One region of the Bradyrhizobium sp. Crot121 genome, then DNA from elsewhere that is predicted to be linked to it. Evidence: predicted binding sites of a transcription regulator. Region 1 holds the regulator's gene; each other region holds the start of a gene.
What was found. Region 1 encodes PhoB, which activates phosphate uptake and scavenging genes when phosphate is short. Its sites were predicted from a motif close to TGTCATNNANCTGTCAT; they were not measured.

Region 1 (4,120 bases):
GACCAGACCAACATCCTCGACCCCAAGCTCGACCTCAACCTGCTGCGGGCGCGGATCGGAATGGTGTTCCAGAAGCCGACGCCGTTCCCGATGACGATCTATGAGAACATCGCCTTCGGCATCCGCCTTTACGAGAAGATCTCGAAATCTGAAATGGACGGCCGCGTCGAGAAAGCGCTGCGCGGCGGCGCGCTGTGGAACGAGGTCAAGGACAAGCTCAACGCCTCCGGCCTGAGCCTCTCCGGCGGCCAGCAGCAGCGCCTCTGCATCGCCCGCACGGTTGCGGTGCGGCCCGAAGTTATCCTGTTCGACGAGCCCTGCTCGGCGCTCGATCCGATCTCGACCGCCAAGGTCGAGGAGCTGATCCAGGAATTGTCGGAGGACTACACGATCGCGATCGTCACGCATAACATGCAGCAGGCGGCGCGCGTCTCCGACAAGACCGCGTTCATGTATCTGGGCGAACTGATCGAGTTCGACGACACCAGCAAGATCTTCACCTCGCCGAGCGATCGACGCACCCAGGACTACATCACCGGCCGGTTTGGTTGAGGAGGGACATCATGGCTTCTGAACATACCGCCAAGGCATTCGACAGCGATCTTCAGGAACTGACCCGTCTGGTCGCAGAGATGGGCGGGCTGGTCGAACGGATGATCACCGAATCCGTCGATGCGCTGATCCGCCGCGACGTCGCGCTCGGCAAGCGTGTCGTCGCTTCCGACATCGAGATCGACAGCCTGCAGCGCGTGATCGAGGAGCGCGCCGTGCTGACGATCGCCCGCCGCCAGCCGATGGCTGTCGACCTGCGCGAGATCGTCGGCGCGATGCGGGTGGCGACCGACCTCGAGCGGATCGGCGACCTCGCCAAGAACATGGGCAAGCGCGTCGCCGCGCTGGAGAACGACTTCCAGCCGCTGAAGCTGATCCGCGGCCTGGAGCACATGACCGACCTCGTGCTGTCGCAGGTCAAGTCCGTGCTCGACGCCTATGCCGCGCACGATCTGCCGGCGGCGATGAACGTCTGGAAGAGCGACGAGGAGGTGGACGCGATCTGCACCTCGCTGTTCCGCGAGCTCCTCACCTACATGATGGAAGATCCGCGCAACATCTCGTTCTGCATCCACCTGATGTTCTGCGCCAAGAATATCGAGCGGATCGGCGACCACGCCACCAACATCGCGGAAACGGTCTTCTACATGATCGAGGGTCAGCAGATCACCGACAAGCGGCCGAAGGGGGATATGACGACGTTCGCCACGACCGTTCCGGGCAACTAGAGCAACATCCGGAAAGTCGACGCCGGCTTTCAGCCAAGATCCTGCTCAAACATCAAAGGAAGAGTGGGATGACGATTCAAGCAGAGAGTCATCCCGCTATAGGAGAAGCCAAGCCGATGAGCGCACGCATTCTGGTGGTCGAAGACGAAGAAGCGCTGACGACGCTGTTGCGCTACAATCTCGATGCAGAAGGCTATGATGTCGAAACGGTCGCCCGTGGAGACGATGCGGACACAAGGCTCAAGGAACGTATTCCCGACCTTGTCGTGCTCGACTGGATGCTGCCGGGACTCTCCGGCATCGAGCTGTGCCGCCGTCTGCGGGCGCGGCCGGAGACCAAGCAGCTCCCGATCATCATGCTGACCGCGCGCGGCGAGGAAAGCGAGCGCGTGAGGGGGCTGGCGACCGGTGCCGACGACTACATCGTCAAGCCGTTCTCGGTGCCTGAACTGCTCGCGCGGGTGAAGGGCCTGTTGCGCCGGGCAAGCCCGGAGCGGCTCGCCACCGTGCTCACCTATGGCGACATCGAACTCGACCGCGAGAAGCGCCGCGTCGCGCGCTCGGGCCGCCCGATCGATCTCGGCCCGACCGAATATCGCCTGCTGGAGTTCTTCCTGGAGCATCCCGGCCGCGTGTTCAGCCGCGAGCAGCTGCTCGACAGCGTTTGGGGCCGCGACATCTATATCGACGAGCGCACCGTCGACGTTCACATCGGCCGCCTGCGCAAATTGCTCAATCCCGGCCGCGAGCAGGACCCGATCCGTACCGTCCGCGGCGCGGGCTACGCGCTCGATGATCGCTTCGCGAAGGCCGAGCAGTCGTAAACCGGCGACCTCAATCCGTAGCCCGGGTGCAGCGAAGCGTAACCCCGGGGAAATTTGGACCCGCCGATACAGCGTTCCCGGGTTGCGCTGCGCTCCACCCAGGCTACGATCTGTCGTCGGCTTACTTGCCTTGTGACGGCTTGACCGTCGGACGGCGGCGGTCAGCCGCCGGCTGGTAGGCGATGCGGGAGTGGTGCGCGCAATAGGGCAGGCCGGGAAGCGCCTTGCCGCCGCAGAAGAAGAATTCCGGGCTCGAGGGATCGCCGACCGGCCAGTGGCAGGTGGCCTCGTTCAATTCGAGCAGCGACAGCCGCTGGCTCATCGGCACCACATTGTCGTAGGCGATAGGGTCCGCTTCCACCTCCACCTCGAAGGCGTGGGCGAGCGCGGTGTTGCCGCGGGAGACCGGACGCGCCACGCGCATCATCGGCTGTGCGGGACGCGCCTTGCGCTGCCGCGGCGCGGCTGCAGCAGGACTCTTGGCGCGGCCCGAGAGGCCGAGCCGGTGCACCTTGCCGATCACCGCATTGCGGGTCACGTTGCCCAGTTCCGCAGCGATCTGGCTGGCCGAGAGGCCACCTTCCCAGAGCTTTTTCAACTGCTCGACGCGTTCGTCGGACCAGGTCAATACCGTCATCGCATCTTTCCCTTCGCGTTGCGCCGGCCGATCCTGGGACAGCGCTGCGATGCCTAATCTCAAAAATCCCTGCGGGCAGAATCCCTTAAGGCTCGCCGGGCACGAAAACCGCACCCGAACGTGTACGCCGCACACAAAGGACTCTAAGGGATCAAAACTGCCGCACGAGATGTCGTACCCGACAGGCTAGACGCTACAATATGGCGTGACTCTGGCGCAAGAGTCCGCGCCTATGCGTCCACATGTTCCGACATTTAGGGATTGCAATCGGGCTTTTCCACCACACCGGAAAACTGCGGATTACCGGCACTTTGCAGCGCAGCCTGGCGGCTTCGTGGCGATTGACAGCACCCGCCGCGCGCATAGAATGCCTTCACGTGCCGCCCTGCAAAGGCGGCACGTTTTGTTTTCGCTGGATGAGCTCCAGCCGCGTGTCTGCATCGCTGCACGCCGCCGGGGCTTGTCTGAAAGGCTTGTCTGAACCCTTCAGTGATCGCCATGACCGACCGCGCCACGTCGCATCTGCTTCCCGTTTTTGCCAGGGCCGATCTCGGCTTCGAACGCGGCGAAGGCTGTTGGCTGATCTCGACCAAAGGCGAGCGTTATCTCGACTTCACCTCCGGCGTCGCGGTGAACGCGCTCGGCCATGCCCATCCGCATCTGGTGAAGGCGCTGCAGGAACAGGCGACGAAGCTCTGGCACATGTCGAACCTGTTCAAGAGCCCGGACGGCGAGAAGCTTGCCGCGCGGCTGTGCGAGCAGAGTTTTGCGGACTTGGTGTTCTTCTGCAATTCCGGCGCGGAAGCGATGGAGGGCGTGATCAAGGTCGTGCGTCACTATCACTTCTCGAAGGGGCATCCGGAGCGCTACCGCATCATCACCTTCGAAGGCGCCTTCCATGGCCGCACGCTCGCGACACTCGCCGCGACCGGCGCCGCTAAATATCTCGAGGGCTTCGGCGCGCCGATGGACGGCTTTGATCAGGTGCCGCATGGCGATATCGAAGCGGTGAAACGCGCGATCGGTCCAGAGACCGCAGGCATCCTGATCGAGCCGGTGCAGGGCGAAGGCGGCGTGCGCTCCGCGCCGCCGGCCTTCTTCAAGGCGCTGCGCCAGCTCTGCGACGAGCATGGCCTATTGCTCGCGTTCGACGAGGTGCAGACCGGCATGGGCCGCACCGGCGATCTCTTCGCCTACAAGCGCATCGGGGTCACCCCTGACGTGATGTCGCTGGCCAAGGCGCTCGGCGGCGGCTTTCCGATCGGCGCCTTCCTTGCGACCGCGGAAGCTGCGTCCGGCATGACGCCGGGTTCGCATGGCTCGACCTTCGGCGGCAATCCGCTCGCGGTCGCGGCCGCCGGCGCCGTGCTCGATGTGAT
Region 2 (4,120 bases), on a different contig from region 1:
TGAAATAAGGGCCAGAGCGACATTCAGCCGCGCGTGGAAGCTTGCGGCGGTTGTGTTAGTTTCCCACATACGCCTTGGGTCGGATGGGCGGTTTGATGACACGGATTTTAATGTCCGCAGGCCGCGCTATCTGAGATAGATTATACTCGGTCCCGCAAATCCCTTGCGACCGGAACAACCACGGGAATTCGACCATGTCGGACCTAGACCGTAACTATGCCTCTCCCTTCGGCCGGGCCGCCGGTCGCATTGACACTGCGACGGTCGACGCCGGTCTGCGCGCCTACATGCTGCGCATCTACAACTACATGTCGATCGGCCTCGCGATCACGGGCCTGGCCGCGCTCGGCGTCTATATGGCGGCGGTGACGGCGGATCCGTCCGCAGCCGTCGCAAAGTTCGGCAACGCCTATCTGACGCAGTTCGGCTATGCGATGTTCGTCAGCCCGCTGAAGTGGCTGTTCATCCTCGCACCGCTGGTGATGGTGTTCGTGATCTCGGCCGGCATTAACCGGCTTCAGCCCGCGACTGCTCAGCTCCTGTTCTGGGTGTTCTCGGCGCTGATGGGCCTCTCGCTGTCGTCGATCTTCCTGGTGTATACGCACACCTCGATCGTGCGGGTGTTCTTCATCACCGCGGCGACCTTTGGTGCGCTTAGCCTCTACGGCTACACCACCAAGCGTGACATGAGCGGCATGGGCTCGTTCCTGTTCATGGGCCTGATCGGCATCATCATCGCCAGCCTGGTCAACCTGTTCCTGGCGAGCTCGGCGCTGCAGTTCATCGTTTCGGTGGTCGGCGTGCTGGTGTTCGCGGGCCTCACCGCTTGGGATACCCAACGGCTGAAGAACGACTACATCTACGGCTACGCCTCGCAGGGTGGCGCGATTGCCGAGCGTGCGGCGATTACCGGCGCACTCTCGCTCTACCTGAACTTCATCAACCTGTTCACGCTGCTCCTGCAGCTCCTCGGACAGCGCGACTAAGCGCCTCCGGCAGTACCAACGATCGAAGCCCCGGCCTCACCGCCGGGGCTTTTCGTTTGCGCACTCAGTCCCCTACCCGGGCTCGTTCCCGAGCATCCACCATTGACGAGAAAGGCGTGGATGGCCGGGTCAAGCCCGGCCATGACAGATAAGGAGAGCGTTGCTCCCGGGAAACCTGCTGCTATCTTGCCGCCATGTCCGCCGTCGAGATCAGGCCCGCCACCGAGGCCGACCTTCCCTCCGTCACTGCAATTTACGAGCACGCGGTGCGCTTCGGCACCGCGACGTTCGAGCTGGTCCCGCCGGACCTGGCGGAGATGACGCGCCGCTTCAGGGCGCTGACGGATGGCGGCTTTCCCTATTTCATCGCTGCCCTTGACGGAGGCGTGGTCGGTTATGCCTATGCCGGCGCCTACCGCCCGCGTCCGGCCTATCGCTTCACGGTGGAGAATTCGATTTATCTGGATCCCTCGATCCACCGCCGCGGCGTCGGCCTGCAACTGCTGCAGCGGCTGATCAGCGAATGCGAGGCGCGCGGCTACCGGCAGATGATCGCGGTGATCGGGGACTCCGCCAACGCCGGCTCAATCGGCGTTCACCTCAAGACCGGCTTCACGCTGATCGGAATCCATCCGAGCGTCGGCCTCAAATTCGGCCGCTGGCTCGACACGGTGATGATGCAGCGCGCGCTCGGCGACGGCGCGACCACGATACCGACCGAGGATCCGGGCCGGCGTTAATTCTCCGTCATTCCGGGGCCCGCGTAAGCGCGAACCCGGAATCCAGAGGTTGATGAGAGCGCAATTTGCCGCACGAGATTCCGGGTTCGCTTCGCGCCCCGGAATGACGGACGCCGCGGCCTTAAACAACCGCCAGCTTGCGGTCGATCACGAGCAGCACGCGCTCCAGCTCATGGCCACGGCGCAGGATCAGGCCGGTCGCCGAGATCACGCTGTACATGCCCTGCTTGCGGGCGAGCCGCGGGTCCTTCTCGATTCGGTAGATCGGGACCTCGGAGGAGCGGCGGAACACCGAGAACACGGCGCGATCCTTCAGGAAGTCGATGGCGTAATCCCGCCACTCGCCATCGGCGACCATGCGGCCATAGAGATTGAGGATGCGATTGAGTTCGAGACGATTGAACGTGACGCGGTTCTGTAGCGGGCTGGCAGCGACGGGCCGCGCCGCCGCGCGAAGCCCGCTTGGATCGCTGTCCTCCGATATCAATATCATCAAGCGCCTCCTGTCATGCGGCTGACATGATTGCGCTAACCGGGCAGCGCCGCAAGGGTTCAGAGCCGCCGTGCGACGAATGGGAAGATTTTCCAGGAGTCACAGTATCGTTAGAAAGAATCTTATTGCTGCCCCACTTCCGCCCACCGCCCGCCCCGCTGCCCTGCGAAAAGGAAATCCTGCGTTGGCCCGGTTCTTTCGGTTCCGGATTCCTCAGCCCCCAGCCCCCCGGGGCCGTCGGGACCGGGCCTGTTCGCAGGGGAGTTAACTCCCTTTTGACTGGGCCAACGAGAGTTGGTCCTTTTCTTTTTTGGGGGTCCCTCACGACACGTCATTCCGGGCACGCGACAGCGTGAGCCCGGAATCTGGAGGTTGATGGCGAGAGATTCCGGGCTCACGCGATGCGCGCGCGGAATGACAGGATGTGGCGGGTTTGATTTAGACCTTACCGCAGCGGCGTCATGGCCGCGCCGAGCATGGGGCCCGGCTTGTCGCGATTGCCGTCCTGGACATAGACGACGGCGGCATCGACGCCTTCACGCGAGATGTTCTCGATCGGCACAGTCCAGCTTCCCGCGCTGCCATTCCAGTCGCCGACCTTCAACAGGTTACGCACCACGTTGTGATAGGTGATCTCTTGCCCGCGATTCTCGCCGCGCCCGATCGAGATCGGCACCGCCTTGGAGATCGAGCAGATCCAGACTTCGCCATGCTTGACGCGCGGCCCATTGCTCGCCGCCACCGAGACATTGATCTGCTTGCCGGACAGCGACATCGTCACCGGCACCGACATCACGCCCTCGGTCGCGGTATCCTTGATCGCAGTCTCGATGCCGACGCGATCGCTGCCGATCACCTTCGCCGAGCCGTTAACGATGACTTGCGGCGTATAGACGTCGCGGTCGCCGCGCACATGCGAATAGGCTTTCTGGCGCGCGCTGAAGCGCGAATCAGCCAGCGTGTCCTTCCAGCCGAGATAATCCCAGTAGTCGATCGGCATGCTGAGCGCGATGACATTCGGGTCCTTGGCGAGTTCGCCGATGATCTTGTCGGCGGGCGGGCAGGACGAACAACCCTGTGAGGTGAAGAGCTCGACGACCGCACGCGGATCGGCGTGGGCGGGTCGGATGATCGCGATAATGGCGCAAACACTGAGCGCGCCGGACCAAAGCGAAAGACGATTATAGGCCATCATCGCTGTCATTCTGAGAACCGATCGTGATGATTTCCATCCGTACTTGTACGGGGCATGAGAGACGACCCTGAAGAGCATGCCCCTGACGTGCGAAAGCGGCCTTTTTCATAGGCCGCCCGCATTTTCCTAGCCATTCACGTAGCAGTGAGGCACCGATCACAAATCCGCGTTAGGCCGCGAGCTTGCGCAACACGTAGTGCAGGATGCCGCCGTTGCGATAATAATCGAGCTCATCGAGCGTATCGATGCGGCAAAGCAGCGGGACATGCTGCACTTTGCCATCGCTGGAGGTGACGTCCGCCGTCAGCATCTGGCGGGGCTTCAAATCGCCCTGCAAGCCACGAATCGTGACCTTCTCGTCGCCCTTGATGCCGAGCGACTGCCATGACGCGCCCGGCTCGAAGGTGAGTGGCAGCACACCCATGCCGACCAGATTGGAGCGATGGATGCGCTCGAAGCTCTGGCAGATCACCGCGCGAACACCGAGCAGGCGGGTGCCCTTGGCCGCCCAGTCGCGCGATGAGCCGTTGCCGTACTCGGCGCCGGCGAACACCACCAGCGGCACGCCTTCCGCTTGGTACTTCATCGCGGCATCGTAGATCGACATCTGCTCGCCGTCGGGCCAGTGCTTGGTGTTTCCGCCTTCCGGAATATTGCCGTCGGCACCCTTGAGCATGAAGTTCTTGATGCGGATGTTGGCAAAGGT
Region 3 (4,120 bases), on a different contig from region 1:
CGTCGAGTCCGGCAGCACGTGCCGGTGCTCCCGAGATCAGGTCCCACGCCTTTTCCAGCGGCAGAATGCCGTCAGCGGCAAGCCGGAAGGCTGCGAGCAATTGTGCCGGATAGTAATAGTCCGAGGCCAGCACCGAGCAGAGGCCCTTCGCGATCATGTCGGACGCCTTGGTCCAGCCGGTATGACTGCCGCCGCGCACGACATTCGGCGCGCCATACACTATGTGATCGCCGGCCGCCGCCGCCTCGCGCGCGGTCTCTTCGTTGACAGGGAATTCGGCGATGCCGACGCCCTGGTCGCGAAAACACTTGCGCATCTCGGGGCTGTTGTCGTCATGCGAGAGCATGCGGACATCGGCCGAGCGCGCCGCACTGGCGAGACGTGCGATCGAGGCAGGCACATCGTTCGCGCGCGACACCACGTGCGTGACCAGCTTGTCGAAGTCTTCAGGCGAAAGGCCGGTGCGCTCCACCATCCGGTTGCGCTTGCGCGGCCTTGCCAGGTCCCCGATCGTCCCGTCCATGTGGTCGTTGAACGCGAACAAGTCGACGCGGCCCTCCGCGAGCCAGTCAATGATCTCCGGTTCGGCGTCGAGATTGTAGGTCTCGTGGCGCAGATGGAAGCGCGTGTCGGCGGCAAGCTGCGGGCGCATCTGCTCGATTGCCTCCAGCAGTCTCCGCGCATTCTCGGCGCTGCGCAGGCCCGGCTCCCACGACCATGTGGTGGCGTGGAACACCGTCGTGATTCCGTTTGAGATCGCCTGCCGGTCACTGTCGGCGAGCGCCACGTCGATCGGGAAATCGACTCCAGCGCGCGGCATCATCTGCCGCTCGAAGGCGTCGCCATGCAGGTCAACGATGCCGGGCAGCACCAGGAGATCCCGTGCATCAATGCCGAGCGCGCTGCGGCCGTCTCCCTCTTCGCCGAGGGCTGCGATGTCGCGGCCCGCGGTCCGCAGCCGTGTTTCGACGAGTTCGCCTTCAACGAGCGCCTTGCCACCTTCGATAACAATGTCAGTCACGTGATGGCACTCCGGCGGGTTGTTGGCGCGTTCAGCGCTTCATACTTGGCGAGGAAGTCTTCGACAACCAGCTTGCGAAAATCTGGCAGCGCCTGGCGCAACATTTCGTGATCCCAATCCCACCAGGCGAGTGCCGCAAGGCGGCTGATGATGCCATCGGAAAACCGCTTGCGGAGCGGCCGCGCCGGATTGCCGGCGACGATGGCGTAGGCGGGAACATCCTTGGTCACGATCGCGCCAGCCGCGACCACCGCGCCGGTTCCAATCGAGCGTCCGGGCAGGATGATCGCGCCATGTCCAATCCAGACGTCATGGCCGATATGCACGCGGTGCTCTCGGCGCCATGCGAAGAATTCGGCCTCGTCATGTTCGCCTGGGAAGTATGCGCTGGCGCGATAGGTGAAATGCGCCTGCGACGGACGATGCATCGGATGATTGCCCGGATTGATCCGGGTCATTGCCGCGATCGAGCAGAATTTGCCGATCGTGGTGTAAGTGAGCTGCGCGTCGTTCACGACATATGAATAGTCACCCATCGTGACGTCGAGCAGGATGCTGCGCGCTCCGACCTCGGTATAGGCCCCAAGCTGGCTATCGCGCACCGCGGCGGTGGGATCGACCGTTGGTACAACGGAAAGCATCTTGCCGGCCATCTTCTTCTTCGCCTCGTCGAATTGTTGTGGGGGAGCGCACGTCTTCGATGCGCTTCATAACAGTAGCGTGACAGATGCGTGACATCGCCGGCGGTGTGGAGGATCGCCGCACTGCAGCGCGTTTGTCACACAACTGTAATTCAGCGGCGTTAGCCGTTACGCGACGTGACGGGTTCGGAGCACTGCATGCTGGTGGTTGAAGGTTTGACGTGCCGTTTCGGCACAAAAGCCGCGGTCGACAATGCTTCGTTCTCGGTCCAGCCCGGTAGTTTCGTCGGCGTGATCGGTCGCTCGGGCGCCGGCAAGTCGACCTTGTTGCGGATGGTCAACCGTCTCGCCGATCCGACCGAAGGCCGCATCCTGTTCGAAGGTGTCGATGTCACCGCGCTGCGCGGCAAGGCGCTGCGGCAGTGGCGCGCGCGTTCGGCGATGATCTTTCAGCAGTTCAATCTGGTCGGCCGGCTCGATGTGCTGACCAATGTGCTGATGGGCCGCCTTGCCGAAATGCCGGCCTGGCGCTCGTTGACCCAGCTTTGGCCCGAGCAGGACAGGGCGCTGGCGATGTCGGCGCTCGAGCAGTTCGACATCGCGCAGTTCGCCGCCCAGCGCGCCGACCAGCTCTCCGGCGGCCAGCAGCAGCGCGTGGCCATCGCTCGCGCGCTGGTGCAGGAGCCCGATATCATCCTCGCCGACGAGCCGATCGCCTCGCTCGATCCGCGCAATACCAAGATCGTGATGGATGCGCTGCTGCGCATCAACAAGCATTTCGGCATCACGGTGCTCTGCAACCTGCATTCGCTCGATCTGGCGCGCAGCTATTGCGACCGCCTGATCGGCATGGCGGCGGGCCGCGTGGTGTTCGATGGCCAGCCGTCGACGCTGACCGATCACATCGCCCGCGAGCTCTACGATCTCGAGGCCAATGATGTCATCGGCGGGGCGCCAATGCCCGCGCCCGGTGCCGCAACAGCTCCGGCGCTCGGCACCGCAGCCGCGGCCTGAACGCCGTAACCTTATGCAGGGAAAGCCGCTGCAGGTGCAGTCGGCCTTTACAGCATGGTCCGGAAAAGTGGAAACCGGTCGTGTTCAAACAAGAGATGAGATCACGATCCCGTTGCGTCTCGGATCGTGATCCAGGCGCTACCATAACAGCAGGGGTAAACCATGATCACTCGTCGCATCGTTCTCGCCGGCGCTGCCGCGCTCGCGCTCACCGCGTCCGCGTCGGCGCAGGACTGGAAGGCCAAATATCCGGAGCTGACCTTCGCGGTCGTGCCGGCTGAAAACGCGTCCGGTGTCACCGAGCGCTGGACGCCGTTCGTCAACTATCTCTCCAAGGAACTCGGCGTGAAGGTCACGCTGCGCATCGCCAACGACTATGCTGCGGTGATCGAAGGCCAGCGCTCCGGCAACATCCAGATCGCCAGCTACGGTTCGGCCTCCTTCGCCCGCGCGCGGCTGACCGGCGTCAAGACCGACGCCTTCGCCAACGACATCAACGCCGACGGCTCCACCGGCTACTACTCGATGTTCTTCGTCAAGGCGAGCAGCCCCTACAAGACCATCGAGGACGTGAAGGGCAAGAACCTCGGCCTCGTCGATCCGAACTCGACCTCCGGCAACAACGTGCCGCGCTTCGAGCTCAACAAGAAGGGCATTCCGGACGCCGAAGCCTATTTCAGCAAGGTTGTCTTCACCGGCAGCCACGAGAACGCGATGCTCGCGCTGGCGCAGGGCACGGTTGATGTTGCTGCCAACCAGTGGACCAGCGACGATGACTCCACGCTCGCCCAGATGCTGCACAAGGGCATGCTGAAGAACGCCGACGGCTCGCCGATGAAGAAGGATGATTTCCGCATCGTCCATAAGTCGGCCGAGATCATCAACGGACCCTATGCCTACAACTCCGACCTTCCCGACGATCTCAAGGCCGCGATCGCCAAGGCCTTCTTCGAGGTGCCGACGAAGGACAAGGCGGCGTTCGACAAGCTCTCCGACGGCCAGAAGAAGGGCTTCCATCCCGCGACCACCAAGGATTGGGACGGCACGATCGAGCTGATCAAGTTCGTCGACGCCCTGCGCAAGAAGAAGGCCTCCTGATCGATCGACGCGAATACGCAGGCCGGATCGATCGCGACCCGGCCTGTTCCGTTGAGGACAAGCAGCAGATCCCAAGCAGAGCAGATGGCCACCGCCGTATCCATCCTTCCCGCCCAGCAGCTCGCCGCGCTGAACGATGCCTATCGCAAGGCAGTCGCGCGCAAGCGGTTGAAGATGGCCTTGGCGGCGGCGGTGTTCATCGCGGCGCTGACCGTTGCCGGCATCGGCGCCGAGGTGAACCTGCGCACGCTCTTCACCTATTTCGGCAACTTCGTCTCCTATTTCGACCGCATCCTCACGCTCGATAACGGCCAGCGGGTCTGGACCGATTTCGGCGAATGGTTCT

Region 2: AC5ZGW_RS19100 (DUF2794 domain-containing protein) is a predicted target of PhoB. The motif match lies at 2,231-2,247, and genes of this name have one in related genera.
Region 3: phnC (phosphonate ABC transporter ATP-binding protein) is a predicted target of PhoB. The motif match lies at 1,798-1,814, and genes of this name have one in related genera.

Annotation. Positions count from the first base shown of each region.
Region 1 is NZ_JCAMOR010000006.1:52,534-56,653, reverse strand. Features, by position in the region: gene pstB (phosphate ABC transporter ATP-binding protein PstB) at 1-552, shown strand, start outside; gene phoU (phosphate signaling complex protein PhoU) at 564-1,280, shown strand; gene phoB (phosphate regulon transcriptional regulator PhoB) at 1,397-2,104, shown strand; gene AC5ZGW_RS08555 (GcrA family cell cycle regulator) at 2,226-2,741, opposite strand; gene AC5ZGW_RS08550 (aspartate aminotransferase family protein) at 3,240-4,120, shown strand, end outside.
Region 2 is NZ_JCAMOR010000020.1:32,297-36,416, reverse strand. Features, by position in the region: gene AC5ZGW_RS19110 (Bax inhibitor-1/YccA family protein) at 195-986, shown strand; gene AC5ZGW_RS19105 (GNAT family N-acetyltransferase) at 1,181-1,726, shown strand; gene AC5ZGW_RS19100 (DUF2794 domain-containing protein) at 1,848-2,219, opposite strand; gene AC5ZGW_RS19095 (DUF1223 domain-containing protein) at 2,665-3,423, opposite strand; gene acnA (aconitate hydratase AcnA) at 3,584-4,120, opposite strand, start outside.
Region 3 is NZ_JCAMOR010000005.1:149,229-153,348, reverse strand. Features, by position in the region: gene AC5ZGW_RS07920 (alpha-D-ribose 1-methylphosphonate 5-triphosphate diphosphatase) at 1-1,021, opposite strand, end outside; gene AC5ZGW_RS07915 (LbetaH domain-containing protein) at 1,018-1,674, opposite strand; gene phnC (phosphonate ABC transporter ATP-binding protein) at 1,861-2,676, shown strand; gene phnD (phosphonate ABC transporter substrate-binding protein) at 2,839-3,774, shown strand; gene phnE (phosphonate ABC transporter, permease protein PhnE) at 3,859-4,120, shown strand, end outside.